3 regions of the Methylobacterium sp. HJ2 genome follow, and region 1 is predicted to be linked to each of the others. Evidence: riboswitches for the same ligand, from Rfam matches in the RefSeq annotation. Region 1 holds a riboswitch; each other region holds the start of a gene.

Region 1 (4,481 bases):
CTGCACGAGAGCCTGCACGGCCTGTTCGATATCGAGAAGACGTCGCTGCTGGCGATCAACGAAGAGGCCGCGTGCTATGTCGTGGACGGGCTCTACTATAAGATGACGGGACTTCGGGATGCGCGTGTCGACAATCCGATCGACAACGCCGCCAAGCCCCTGGCCACGCAGGTTCTGAAAGCGAGCGTCGATGGCTCCACCCCGACCGTGACGCTCGGAGCGACGGGGTGGGGAAAGCTTCTGGATGCGGTCCGAGCCGACAGCACCTACGTCCCCGTGGTGAATGCGGGCGCGACATTCATGTACACGCACGACGGCTAGAGCCGCACCCGGTCGCTGCGATCGGGATCGGCTCCAGGCTTCTAACGCGCGGTGGTCTCGCGCCGGCTCAGAACCGTCCGGCGATGGTCAGCCGCACGGCGGTGGGCTCGACGGGATGGAGATGCCGGTCGGCGACGCCGTCCGCCGGCTCGCCGGGCAGGCGGGATGTGTAGAAGTAGGTGATCTGGTCGGCCTTGGCGTTCGTCAGGTTGAGCACGTCGAGGGAGACGCTGATCCCGTTCTCGAAGGCGTAGCCGACCCGGCCGTTGAGGAGCGCGGTGGGCTTCGAGCGCACCGCATTGTCCTCGATCAGGGGGCGGGGCCCGAAGTAGCGGACCCGCATCGCGCCGAACCAGCCGAGCCCCTCGCCCAGCGTGATCCCCGCCGAGGCGATGGTGGTCGGCGCCTCCGGCACCCGGTTGCCGGCCGGGTCGGCGTCGGAGAAGCGCGCGTTGGTGACGGTGAGGTCGCCCTCCAGCCGCAGCCAGGGCGTCACCGCGTAGCGGTTCGTCCACTCGACGCCGAAGCGGCGGGTCGGCCGGCTCGGCTCGGTGGTGCCGGTGTCGCCCTGGAACAGGTTCTCGGAGGCGAAATCGAGCCGGAACAGCGCGACCGCGGTCTCCAGCCCGGCGATGCTGCGGTTGCGGACCCCGACCTCGTAGCCGGTCGAGGGCACCAGGAAGGGGGCACGCTGGACGGTGAAGAGGGGGCTCGCGGGATCCACCGTGGCGGTCACGCCGCGCACGTCGTTCGAGTGGAAGCCGCCGCCGTAATTCACGTAGAGTTCGGTATCGAGCCAGGGGCCGAGCACGAGGCCGAGCTTCGGGTTGACGATGCCGTCGCGGACCCGCCCCGCATTGGCGGCCGTGTCGGAGCGGACCTCGGCATAGTAGCCGTCCGCCCGGACGCCTACGCTGGTGCGCAGCCAGTCGGTCCAGCGCAGGCGGTTCTCGTAGTAGAACGCCCCGCTCGTCTCCAGCACCCGGTCGTCGAGCACGGTCGAGCGGGTGAGCCGGTTGGCGGTGTTGAACAGCCCGACCCGGATCGCGTCGGTGCGTGTCTGCACGCCGATCTCGTTCTCCATCGGCAGGCCGAGCAGATCGCCCGGGAAGACGTGGGAGATCTCGCCGCCGCCGAGCACCCGGTCGTCGCGCTGGCGGAACTGGTCACCGTTGACGGGATCGTTGAGGCGGTAGGTGAAGTCGTTCCAGAGGTTCATCCGGTAGCGGATGAGGTAGCCCGAGGCTCGGGTGATGCCGGCCTCGCCCGTCCGACTCCAGCGGCCCGAGAGCGAGAAGCGGCCGGTATCGCCGCCATCGGTCGGGTCGAGGGTGCCGTAGCGGCCGATGAGGCCCTCGGCCACCGCCCGCTCGGGGATCTGGTTGGTGGCGTTCCACGTGGCCCAGTAGGCCATGCCCGTGACGGAGAGGCCGTCGAGGGCCGTGCCCTGGCTGTAGCGGACGACGCCGTTCAGCTTGGCGAGCCGATCCGGCACGTCCCAGGGCCCGTCGTAGGTCTGCGCCTCGCCCGCCACCAGCAGGTTGCCCGCGCCCAGCGGCGTGGAGGCGATGGTCAGAGCGCGCTTGTAGCCGAAGGACCCGATCGCGGTCAGCGCGACGTTCCGTGCGACCGTGTCGAGATAGTCGATCCGCACGGAGCCCGCCGAGGCGAAGTCGCCGTCGCGCACGAAATAGGGGCCCTTGTGGAACTCCACCGCGCCGACGAGCTCGGGGATCAGGAAGTTGAGATCGGCGTAGCCCTGGCCGTGCGCATGGGTGCGCAGGTTGACGGGCATGCCGTCCACCGAGATGGCGATGTCGCTGCCGTGGTCGAGGTTGAACCCGCGCAGGAAGAACTGGTTGGCCTTGCCCTCGCCCGAGTGCTGCGTGACGATCAGGCCCGGCACCGCCTCGAGCACCTCGCCGGGCCGGGTGACCGGCCGGCTGTTGACCTGCGCGCCCGAGAGGAGGCCCGCGCTCGCCGCATCGACGCGGCGCAGGCCGCCCCCGATGCCGGTGACGCCGCCGACCGCGGCGGCATTGGCAGCCGGCTCGCGGGAGGCGGCGGGATCGGCGGCGACGACGGAGATTTCGGCGAGATCGACCGCCTCCGGCCCGGGCGCGGCGCGAGCCCGGGCGGGCATGAGCGAGAGGGATGCGGCGCAGGCCCAGGCGGTCCTGGCCAGGATGCGGCGGGATCGTCTGATCGGCGCGGTGGCGGACACGGAGCCTCGCGGGCGGCTGCGGCACGTCACCGCGAACGAGGCCGTGCCGTCCGAGCCTCGGCACGGACGTCCCGGCACCCGTCGGGACACCCCGCCCGACGCGTTTCGCGTGTGACCACGGCCGACGGCAGGTCTCCTGGCTCGCGGGTCGCTGCCCTCTCGCCGTCTTCCCGGATGAAGCTCATCCAGTGACGTGCTGGCGGAAGGCTCGCCGCTCACAGTTGCGGGGGCAGCCGCGGCTTCGGGCGGATCCCTCCCGGGCTGGCCCTCACCGCGTTCCCTTTTGATCCCCTCGCGGGGAACCGTCGCCCCGCACTAGAGGGGCGGGAGCCGTGACGGTCAATCCGGATCCGGCCGGTTTGCGGGCCCCTGTCGTCCGTCGGCCACAACCCCGGATCGCGCGGCTGCGAGCACGAAGACCCGGATCGCCGAGGACAGGTTCTGCGCGCCGCGTCCCGCGTCGATCGCACCGATCAGCGCCTGCACCGATTGCCCACGCGCGGCGGCCGCCTCGCGCAGGGCTTCCCAGAACGGCTCTTCCAGGGAGACGCTGGTGGGATGGCCCGCGATCAGAACCGAGCGCTTGCGGATGCCGCTCACGCCCCGGGCTCGTCCCGCTCCGGCTCGTGCTCCGGCCGGTGCTCCGGCCCTTGGCCCAGCCGGTGCCCCTCGTGGCGGGTCTCCTCCAGGGCCTTGCGCTTCTCCTGCAGGGTCCTGGCCTTCTTCGGACGACCGAAGGCGATCCGGTTCTCGGCGGCCTGGGCCTCCTTGCCCGCCTTCTCCCGCGCCTTCCGGGCCTGGCGCAGGTTGATGATCTCGGCCATGCGATCCATCCTGGGTTCGGGCCGGCGCGGGATCGTCCGCGCCGGCGCCGGGCTCACTCGGCGCTGGGCGCCAGCATCGTCTCCGGCCGCACCACGCGCTCGAACTCGTCCTCCGTCACGTAGCCGAGGCGCAGGGCCTCCTGCTTGAGGGTGGTGCCGTTCTTGTGCGCGGTCTTGGCGATCTCGGCGGCCTTGTCGTAGCCGATCGAGGGCGCGAGCGCGGTGACCAGCATCAGCGAGCGGCTCATCAGGTCGGCGATCTTGTCCTCGTTGGCCTTGATGCCGACGACGCAATTGTCGGTGAAGCTCACGGCCGCGTCCGCCAGGAGCCGCACCGATTGCAGCACCGCGTTGGCGATCACCGGCTTGAACACGTTCAGCTCGAAATTGCCCTGCGAGCCGGCAAAGCTCACGGTGGTGCCGTTGCCGATCACCTGGGCGCAGACCATCGTCAGGGCCTCGCACTGGGTCGGGTTGACCTTGCCGGGCATGATCGAGGAGCCCGGCTCGTTCTCGGGGAGCGACAGCTCGCCGAGGCCCGAACGCGGGCCCGAGCCCAGGAAGCGGATGTCCTGGGCGATCTTGAACAGGCCGGCGGCGAGCGCCGACAGCGCCCCTTGGGTGAACACCAGGGCGTCGTGGGTGGCGAGCGCCTCGAACTTGTTGTCGGCCGAGGTGAAGGGCAGCCCGGTCAGCTCGGCCACCTTGGCGGCGAACTTCACGGCGAAGTCGGGATGCGCGTTGAGGCCGGTGCCGACGGCGGTGCCGCCCTGGGCCAGCGCCAGCACGCCCGGCAGCGTCGCGGCGATGCGCGCGCCGCCGAGCGCCACCTGCGCGGCGTAGCCGGAGAATTCCTGGCCGAGGGAGACGGGCGTCGCGTCCTGCAGGTGGGTGCGGCCGATCTTCACGATGCTCTCGAACGCCTTGGACTTGGCGTCGAGCGCCCCGTGCAGGTGCGAGAGCGCGGGCAGGAGCCGCTCCTGGATCTCGCGGGCCACCGCGATGTGCATGGCGGTCGGGAAGGTGTCGTTCGAGGACTGGCCGCGGTTGCAATGGTCGTTGGGGTGCACGGGCGCCTTGCCGCCGCGCTGCCCGCCGAGCCGCTCGTTGGC
Region 2 (4,481 bases), on a different contig from region 1:
CCTGCATCAGCCTCGGCTTCCAGGTCTGGTAGTCGCGCGCCTGGACGGTGGCGACCATGCGGCCCTGGACCACGACCTGGGAGCCGACCTCGCTCTGGGGCTTCAGCAGCACCGGGTTCATGTGGACCGAGGGCGCCACGCCCGCCGCCCGCGCCTGGAGGGCCTGCGCCCGCCCGATCTCGCCCCCGTCCGGGGTGACGGCGGCATTGTTCGACATGTTCTGCGGCTTGAACGGGCGCACCCTCAGGCCGCGCCGGGTGAAGGCGCGGGCGAGGCCCGCCACGATCAGGGACTTGCCGACATCGGAGCCGGTGCCCTGGATCATCAGCGCGCGGGTCATCGGCGGACCGCTTCCAGGCGCCGGCGCATCAGAACTCGATGCCCTCCTGCGCCTTCACCCCGGCGGCGAAATGGTGCTTCACGCTGCCCATTTCGGTGACGAGGTCGGCGGCCTCGATCAGCGCCGGCTTCGCGTTCCGGCCCGTCACCACCACGTGCAGATCGGGGCGGCGCTCGCGCAGCGCCGCCAGCACCACGTCGAGGTCGAGATAAGCGTAGCGGAGCGCGATGTTGAGCTCGTCGAGGACGAGGAGGCGCAGGCTCGGCTCGGCCATGAGGGCCAGCGCCCGCTCCCAGGCCACCCGGCAGGCGGCGATGTCGCGCGCCTTGTCCTGCGTCTCCCAGGTGAAGCCCTCGCCGAGCGTGTGCCAGGAGACGCGGTCGCCGAAGACCTCGACCGCGTGGCGCTCGCCCGTGTCCCAGCCGCCCTTGATGAACTGCACCATGCCGACGCGCCAGCCGCGCCCGAGCGCCCGCAGCATCAGCCCGAGCGCCGCCGTCGACTTGCCCTTGCCCGGGCCGGTATGGACGATCAGAAGCCCCTTCTCGATCGTCTTGCCCGCGACCTCGGCATCCTGGACCGCCTTGCGGTTCGCCATCTTCTCGCGGTGGCGTTGGGCCTCCGCGTTCTGCGTGGTCACGATGTCGGTCACGGCAGGCCTCCGGCAGGTTTCACGATCATCGGCAGGCCCGCAACGGTGAACACCACCCGGTCGGCCTGCCGGGCGAGCCGCTGGTGCAGCCGGCCGGCGGCGTCGCGGAAACGGCGGGCGAGGGCGTTGTCCGGCACGATGCCGAGGCCGACCTCGTTGCCCACGAGCACGACCGGCCCGGCCGCGGCGGCGCAAGCCTCGCCCAGGGCGAGGCTCGCCGCCTCGACGTCGGCCTCCGACAGGATCAGGTTGGTGAGCCACAGCGTCAGGCAATCGACGAGCACCGGGCCGGCCGCCGCCGCCACCGCCTCCGGCAGCGCCAGCGGCACGTCGCGGGTGATCCAGGCGGCGGAGCGCCGCGCACGGTGCTCGTCGATGCGTGCGCGCATCTCCGCGTCGTAGATCTCGGCAGTGGCGAGGTAGAGCCAGGGCGCCGGACTCCGCTCGATCAGCGCCTCCGCGTAGGCGCTCTTCCCCGAGCGCGCGCCGCCGAGCACCAATGTCATCCGCGGTTCGGTCTGAAGCATGCGCCCCTTTGCCCCGGCATGACGCGATCGTCAAAGCCGTCGGGGCCGCAGGCGCGTTGTGCGGGGGACCGCGACAGGCTATGACCGATCGAGGACGGTGCCCTCGCGAGAGGGTGAAAAAGGGAATGCGGTGAGGGGAAACCCGATTCCGCGGCTGCCCCCGCAACTGTAAGCGGCGAGTTCCTGCCAGAGGCCACCGGCGAGAGCCGGGAAGGCGGCAGGCGCGAGGATCCGCGAGCCAGGAGACCTGCCGTCCCCCGACCATTCCTCGAACGCCGCCGGTGGGGCGGCCGGAGACGCCAGACCATGACGACGCTGACCCAATCGCAGACCCTCGCCGGCACCCGCACGAACGAGCGCCTCGGCGCCGTCCTGCTGGCCGCCTGCCTCGGGCTCGGCCTCGTGTTCCTCGCGGGCTTCTCGCCGGCCTCGGCGCTGCACAACGCGGCGCACGATTTCCGGCACACCCAGAACTTCCCCTGCCACTGACCGCCTGAAGCAGCCCGCTTCATGATTGTCCGGCTCCTGTCGGCGGCGCTCGCCGCCGGCTTCCTCGCGGCCGTGGTCGCGACAGGCCTCCAGATCGCCCTCACCTCCCCGCTGATCATCGCGGCCGAGCGCTTCGAGACGCACGATGCACAGGCCGCTCGGACGCTGCCGATCGTGCTGGCGCACGCCGTTCCGGCGCACGACCACGCCGCGCCCGAATCCGCGCCCGAGTGGCAGCCCGGCGAGGGGTTGCCGCGCATGGTGTTCACCGGGCTCGCGACGCTCGTCGGCGGCGTGGGCTACGCGCTGCTCCTCGGCGCCGTGATGCTGGCGCTCGGACGCGACCCGACGCCCGAGCGGGCGCTCGGCTTCGCGGTGGCGGGTTTCCTCAGCGTCGCCCTGGCGCCGGCCCTCGGCCTGCCGCCGGAGCTTCCGGGGAGCGAGGCCGCGCCGCTCGCCGCCCGGCAGGCCTGGTGGGCGATGACGGCCGCGGCGACCGGCATGGGCCTCTATCTCATCGCGATCCGCCGCAGCGCGATCGCCATCGCGGGCGGGCTCGTGCTGATCGTGGCGCCCCACATCGCCGGCGCGCCGGAGGTGGCGGCAGCCAAGTCCGAGCTGCCCGCGGGCCTCGCCGCGCAGTTCGCCGCCCGCTCGCTCGCGGTCGGCTTCGTGTTCTGGGCGGTGATCGGGCTCGCCTTCGGCTGGGCTTGGCAGGCTTTCGGCCGCTCTGCCCCGGCGCGTGAGGGCCGGGCGCGTGGCTGAGGCGACGATCCTCTACGTGTGCACGACCTGCCGGGCCGAGGGCGACGATCCGGACGGCCCGCGCGCGGGCGCACGCCTGCTCGAGGCGCTCCGCGCGGCCGCGCAAGAGGGGACGGACCTGCGCATCGAGGGCGTCGAGTGCCTCTCGGTCTGCAAGCGGCCCTGCACCGTCGCGGTCGCTGCCCACGACCGCTGGACCTACGTCTACGGCGATCTCGACCCGGCCGAGTCGGCGCGGACCATCCTGGAGGGCGTCGGCCTCTATGCCGGGACGCCCGACGGCATCGTTCCGTGGAAGCAGCGCCCCAAGGCCTTCCGCACGGGCGTGATCGCCCGCATTCCCCCGTTTCCGCCCCGCGCGGAGTGAGAACGCCGAGACCCGCATGAGCATCGTCAGCAAGGTCCCGTGCACCATCGTCACCGGCTTCCTCGGAGCCGGCAAGACGACCCTGGTGCGCCACGTGATCGAGAACGCCGGCGGGCGCCGCCTCGCCATCCTGGTCAACGAGTTCGGCGATGTCGGCTTCGACAAGTCGTTCCTGGCCGCCTGCGGCGTCGAGGGCTGCACCGAGGAGTCGATCGTCGAGCTACCGAACGGCTGCATCTGCTGCACCGTGGCCGACGATTTCGTGCCGGCGCTGACGAGCCTGCTCGACCGGGCCGATCCGCCGGAGCACATCCTGATCGAGACCTCGGGCCTCGCCCTGCCCAAGCCCCTCGTGCAGGCCTTCCAGTGGCCGGCGATCCGCGGCCGGGTGACAGTGGACGGCGTCGTCGCGGTGGTGGATGGCCCGGCCGTCGCCGCCGGCGTCTTCGCCGACGACCCGGAGGCCTCGGCCGCCCAGCGCGCCGCCGACTCCGCGGTCGATCACGACAATCCCCTGGAGGAGGTGTTCGAGGACCAGCTCCTCTGCGCCGATCTCGTGGTGCTCAACAAGGCCGACCTGATCGACGCCGGGACCCGCGCGCGGGTTCGCGCTGAGGTGGAGGCGCAGCTGCCGCGTGCCGTGAAGGTGGTGGAGACCGAGCGGGGCGCGATCGATCCGCGGGTGCTCCTCGGCCTCGCCGCCGCCGCCGAGGACGACCTCGACGCCCGCCCCTCGCATCACGGCGCGGGCGAGGACCACGACCACGACGACTTCGAGACGGTGGCCCTGCCGATCCGTCCCGCCGCGACGCCCGGCGACCTCGCTGCCCGCGTCGAGCGGGCCGCCGAGACGGCGGGCGTGCTGCGGATCAAGGGCTTCGCCGCTGTCGAGGGCAAGCCGATGCGCCTCGTGGTCCAGGGTGTCGGGCGCCGGGTAAGCCACCATTTCGACCGGCCCTGGCGCGCCACCGAGGCGCGCGACGGCACGCTCGTGGTGATCGGTCTCAAGGGCTTCGACCGCGACGCGGTGGCCGCCGCCCTGGCCGGTTAGGCGTTGCCCGGCGGCCGCGGTACAGTCTCGTCGCCCGCTTGAGCGAACCCGGATGCGCGACCGCAGACACGAACCCATGAGCGACGAGGCGGTCTCCGCCGGGCAGGAGGGCCAGGCGGAGCGCTTCGAACGCGTGGGCGTCGCCTTCCCGGGCTCCGTGCGGCTCGCCGGGGATGTCCCGCCGGGCCCGGCGGCCTGACATGCACCTGATCCGCATCGATACGGTCTCCCTCGACGAGGGCGAGGCGGCCGTCGATCTCGGGCAGGCGCCCGGCGAGATCGTGCTGCTC
Region 3 (4,481 bases), on a different contig from region 1:
AGAAGGATCACCGGCCGCCCGTCATCCGCCGCCGCGCGGGCGAGCAGGCACAGGCTCGGCTGCGCGATCCCGGTGCCCGCGAGGCGCAGGCGGGTGAGCCGGGGCGCGGGACCGTGCCCGGCGCCCTGGGCGATCTGGCGGGCCAGAGTCGGGGCGAGGCGGCCCTGCGGAGCGAGGGACGCGACGAGCGCGCGCGCCGATTCGGACGCATCCAGGATGTTCGCGCCGTCGCCGTCGAGGACCAGCCGGACGGCGGCACCTGCGAGGCGCGAATCGGCGTTCCAGACCGCGAAGGCCGCGGCGAGGCCCGGCCTGCCCTCCTGCTCGACGTCCACCTCCGACCCGCCCAATCCCGTCCCCCCGGCCATCGCATCCGCCCGGCGCGGCCTATACGCCCGGCGGGAATATTCTACCCTGCCCAACGCCGACGGCTGGACACTTCAGTCCACCGTCACACGTTTACCTCATGTCAACCTTAATGGCTCCGGCAGGGCTGGCATTCGGCGTCGCACGTGCTATTGTGCACTGCACAATGCGCCCCGACAGGCGTAACGAGAGGAGACGACATGAGCAACACCCCGAACTACGAAGTCCCGACCGAGATGCGCGACTTCGCCGAGAAGAGCGTCGAGCAGGCCCGCAAGGCGTTCGACAGCTTCATCGGCGCTGCGCGCCGCACCGCGGAGACCGTGCAGGGCTCCGCCGAGGTCGCCCGCACCAACGCCCAGGACGTCTCGTCCCGCGGCTTCGAGTACGCCGAGCAGAACGTCAACGCCGCCTTCGATCTCGCGCAGAAGCTCGTCCGCTCGCGCGACATCCAGGAGGCCATGCAGCATCAGGCCGAGTTCGTTCGCAGCCAGTTCGCCGCGATCCAGTCGCAGGCCAAGGAGTTCAGCGGCCTCGCGCAGAGCGCGATGCAGCAGAGCGCCGAGCGCGCCAAGTCCGTCATGCAGGAGGGTGCCGACACCGCCCGCAAGGCGATGGAGCAGGGTGCCAACACCGCCCAGCAGACCATGCATGACGCCCAGAACGCCGCCGAGAAGGCCTCGCACTAACGGCGTTGTCGGCCTCGCCGACACCGGTCGATAAGGCGGCCCGCTCCGGTATCCGGGGCGGGCCGTCTCGTTTTCGCCCGCATTGCCGCGAATCAGGGGGCCGCACCGGCGTGGTCCGGATGGGATGGAGAGAGTGTCCATGCGGCAGAAGCGCAATCTCGGCCTCGCGGCCGTCCTGCTGGCGGCCGCGGTCACGGCCGGCCCGGCCCTCGCCCAGTACGATGAGTACGTCGCGCCGCCCCCGCGCCGCGGCGGCTACGACCGCCCGGTGCGTCCGGATCCGCGCCGCCCGGTCGGCTTTAACTGCGATGCGGTGCAGCAGGGCCTCTCGGGCCCGCAGCCCTATTCCTGCCCGCTGCCCGGTCCGCGCCCCCTCGGCGCGCGCTGCTTCTGCGACATGCCGATCGTGGCGTTCAGCCCGCCGCAGACCGCGGTCGGCCGCGTGGTGCCGTAGGGGCCCGCTCCCGGATCCGTTCGAGTCGGGATCCGCGGCCACGCCCGTCGCGGAAGCGCTGCGGTGTCGCCGGCTGGGCACAATCCTCGAAGAACGCGCCCGCTCCATTGACGCCGACGGCTTCCTCGGGCCTCTTGGGCGGCGACGGTTCCCCGCGAGGGGATCAAAAGGGAACGCGGTGAGGGCAAGCCCGAGAGGGATCCGCCCGAAGCCGCGGCTGTCCCCGCAACTGTAAGCGGCGAGTCCTTCATCACGGCGTCACTGGGCATCCGGATCCGCGAGGGTCAGGGCCTGGGAAGACGATGAGAGGGCAGCGACCCGCGAGCCAGGAGACCTGCCGTCAGCCGTGGTCACACGCGAAACGCGTCGGGCGGGGTGTCCTGACGGGTGCTGGGACGTCCGTGCCGAGGCTCGGACGGCACGGCCTCGTTCGCGGTGACGTGCCACAGCAAGCGCGCCCGCGACGCCGTCCCCGATGCCCGGTTTCCGAAAGACGCCAGAGATCCGCATGCGAGAGCGCATCGTCCGCGGGACGACGCGCCGCCCGCCCGCGCGCCTCGGCGCGATCGACACCAGATTTGTAATGTTATTACACTGCAAATGAGGCAGAGGGTCCGGCAGCGCCGCGCTGGGACCGTCTCTCACCATGTCTCGAAACCGTGCCCGTCCGGGGCCGCACGCCGCGGCCCCCCTGTGTTTGCTCCTCGTCCTGCCGGCCTGTCCCGCCGCGGCGCAGGACGCCGTCACCCTCGACCAGCTCTCGGTGGAGGGGGAAGGCGTCGGCCCGTCCCGCGCCGTGCCGACGGGTCTGAACCTGCGCACGCCGGATCGGACGGCGAGCCGCCTCGGCCTCACACCGCTGGAGACTCCGGCGAGCCTCGATATCGTCCCCGGCGAGACGGCGCGGCTGCGCGGCCAGGACACCATCGCCGACGCGGTCACCCAGGACGCCACCGGCCTCACCTCCATCGCCTCGCCGGGCAACGGCAACGGCGCCTTCACGGCGCGCGGCTTCGCGGGACCGAACTCGATCCAGCAGCTCTACGACGGCACCCGGTTCTACGTCGGCGCCAACACCGTCACCTTCCCGTTCGACACCTGGACCGTCGAGCGCATCGATGTGCTGCGCGGGCCGGCCTCCGTGCTCTACGGCGACGGCGCGATCGGCGGCGTGATCAACGTGGTGCCCAAGAAGCCGGTCTTCGTGCCGGTGAACGCGGCGCGCGCCGTGGTCGGAACGGACGGTATCGCCCGCCTCGCCTTCGATTCGGGCGGCGCGCTCGGGCAGGCCGAGTTCGGCAACACCTTCGCCTACCGCCTCAACCTCAGCGGCAACCGCGGCGACGGCTGGGTCCATCCGGTCGGCGATTTCCGCAACCTCGCGGTCTCAGCGGCGCTCCTGTTCCAGCCGAGCCCGGATTTCGCCGTCACCCTGAGCCACGATCTCGGCTACCAAGAGCCCGCGCGCTACTGGGGCACGCCGCTGGTGAACGGCCGGATCCCGGACCTGATCCGGTTCGCCAACTACAATGTTCGCGATCCGAAGATCACCTGGGCCGACACCTGGACCCAGCTCAAGGCCGAGTGGACGCCCACGGCGGACCTCACCATCCGCAACACGGCCTACCGGCTGACCAGCCGGCGTCACTGGCTCGACGTGGAGCAATACGCCTTCAACCGGGCAACGGGCCTCGTCGACCGGGGCGATTACCTGGAGATCTATCACAGCCAGGAGCAGGTCGGGGACCGCCTCGACGCCACTCTGCGCGGCACGCTGTTCGGCCTGCCGAACCAGTTCGCGGCGGGCTTTGACGTGAACCACATCGATTTCCGGCACACCAACAACTTCTATTTCGACCAGAGCACCAGCGTGCCGCTGACCGGCTACGATCCGGGCGTCTTCCCGCAGGAGGGCCGCGCCCGGCCCGCCTACGCGACGCGGACGAGCCAAGCCTCGGTCTTCGCCGAGGACCGGCTGATCCTCACCGAGCGGCTCTCTTTCCTGACGGGAGTCCGGCTCGACATGCCGGTCCTCCGCCGCCAGGACTTGCAGACGGGCGCCGCGTTCGAGCGGAGCTTCCAGGCGCTCGGATACCGCTTCGGCCTCGTCTACAATCCGACGCCGGACAGCGCGCTCTACGCCCAGTACAGCTTCGCCACAGATCCGGTGAACAGCCTCATCACCCTGTCGCAGTCGCTCGCCGGCTTCCAGCTCGCCACCGGCACGCAGATCGAGGTCGGCGCCAAGGGCCTTGCCTTCGACGGGGCGCTGGAATGGACGCTGGCGGGCTACCGCATCGTCAAGGACAACCTGATCTCGGCGGTGCCCGGCCAGCCGACCCTGGCGACGCAGGTCGGGAGCCAATCCTCGCACGGCGTCGAGCTGGCCCTCGGCTGGCGCTTCGCCCCGAGCTGGCGCCTCGACGGCAACATCGCCCTGCTGCAAGCCCGCTACGAGCGGTTCGACCAGAGCGTGGGCGGCGCGACGGTCTCCTATGCCGGCAACCAGCCGATCGACGTGCCGGAGCGGGTGGCGAACCTCTGGCTGATTTGGGACCTCGACCGGGCCTGGACGGCGCGGATGGGCCTGCAGAACGTCGGCTCGGTCTACAGCGATTTCGGCAACACCGCGCGGCGCCCGGGCTACACCCTCGCCAACCTCGTCCTCGACCATCAGGTCACTGCGGAATCCCGGCTGTCGCTCCGCGTCTACAACCTGTTCGACACGGTCTACGCGATCAGCGGCAACGCGGTCGGCGGGGTGGGGACCAACTGGCTCCTCGGCCGGCCGCGCTCGGTCGAAGTCGCCTATACGGTGACGTGGTGATGCGTCGCGGCCTGCGGCGGCTCGGCAAGCTCGGCCGGCGCTGGCTGATCCTCGGGCATCGCTGGATCGGGATCGCCACCGGGCTGTTCTTCGCCCTGTGGATCGGCTCGGGTCTCGTGATGCTGTACGTGCCGTTCCCGGTGCT

The links. A riboswitch is a leader RNA that binds a small molecule or an ion and turns the genes downstream of it on or off. The one in region 1 is predicted to bind cobalamin.
Region 2: linked by a shared signal. The riboswitch ahead of ACS5RC_RS20855 (CbtB domain-containing protein) and the one ahead of ACS5RC_RS06525 (TonB-dependent receptor) in region 1 are both predicted to bind cobalamin.
Region 3: linked by a shared signal. The riboswitch ahead of ACS5RC_RS12120 (TonB-dependent receptor) and the one ahead of ACS5RC_RS06525 (TonB-dependent receptor) in region 1 are both predicted to bind cobalamin.

The regions. Positions count from the first base shown of each region.
Region 1 covers NZ_JBWJYM010000002.1:415,533-420,013, forward strand. Annotated here, with positions in the region: gene ACS5RC_RS06520 (hypothetical protein) at 1-321, shown strand, start outside; gene ACS5RC_RS06525 (TonB-dependent receptor) at 389-2,464, opposite strand; cobalamin riboswitch at 2,655-2,867, opposite strand; gene ACS5RC_RS06530 (ribbon-helix-helix domain-containing protein) at 2,885-3,145, opposite strand; gene ACS5RC_RS06535 (DUF4169 family protein) at 3,142-3,369, opposite strand; gene fumC (class II fumarate hydratase) at 3,423-4,481, opposite strand, start outside.
Region 2 covers NZ_JBWJYM010000009.1:139,517-143,997, forward strand. Annotated here, with positions in the region: gene ACS5RC_RS20840 (cobyric acid synthase) at 1-340, opposite strand, end outside; gene cobO (cob(I)yrinic acid a,c-diamide adenosyltransferase) at 369-983, opposite strand; gene cobU (bifunctional adenosylcobinamide kinase/adenosylcobinamide-phosphate guanylyltransferase) at 989-1,519, opposite strand; cobalamin riboswitch at 1,598-1,788, shown strand; gene ACS5RC_RS20855 (CbtB domain-containing protein) at 1,826-2,008, shown strand; gene ACS5RC_RS20860 (CbtA family protein) at 2,030-2,773, shown strand; gene ACS5RC_RS20865 (DUF1636 family protein) at 2,766-3,140, shown strand; gene cobW (cobalamin biosynthesis protein CobW) at 3,157-4,191, shown strand; gene ACS5RC_RS20875 (hypothetical protein) at 4,268-4,390, shown strand; gene cobN (cobaltochelatase subunit CobN) at 4,392-4,481, shown strand, end outside.
Region 3 covers NZ_JBWJYM010000004.1:203,362-207,842, forward strand. Annotated here, with positions in the region: gene ACS5RC_RS12105 (ATP-binding protein) at 1-368, opposite strand, end outside; gene ACS5RC_RS12110 (phasin) at 567-1,055, shown strand; gene ACS5RC_RS12115 (hypothetical protein) at 1,195-1,509, shown strand; cobalamin riboswitch at 1,639-1,865, shown strand; gene ACS5RC_RS12120 (TonB-dependent receptor) at 2,156-4,336, shown strand; gene ACS5RC_RS12125 (PepSY domain-containing protein) at 4,336-4,481, shown strand, end outside.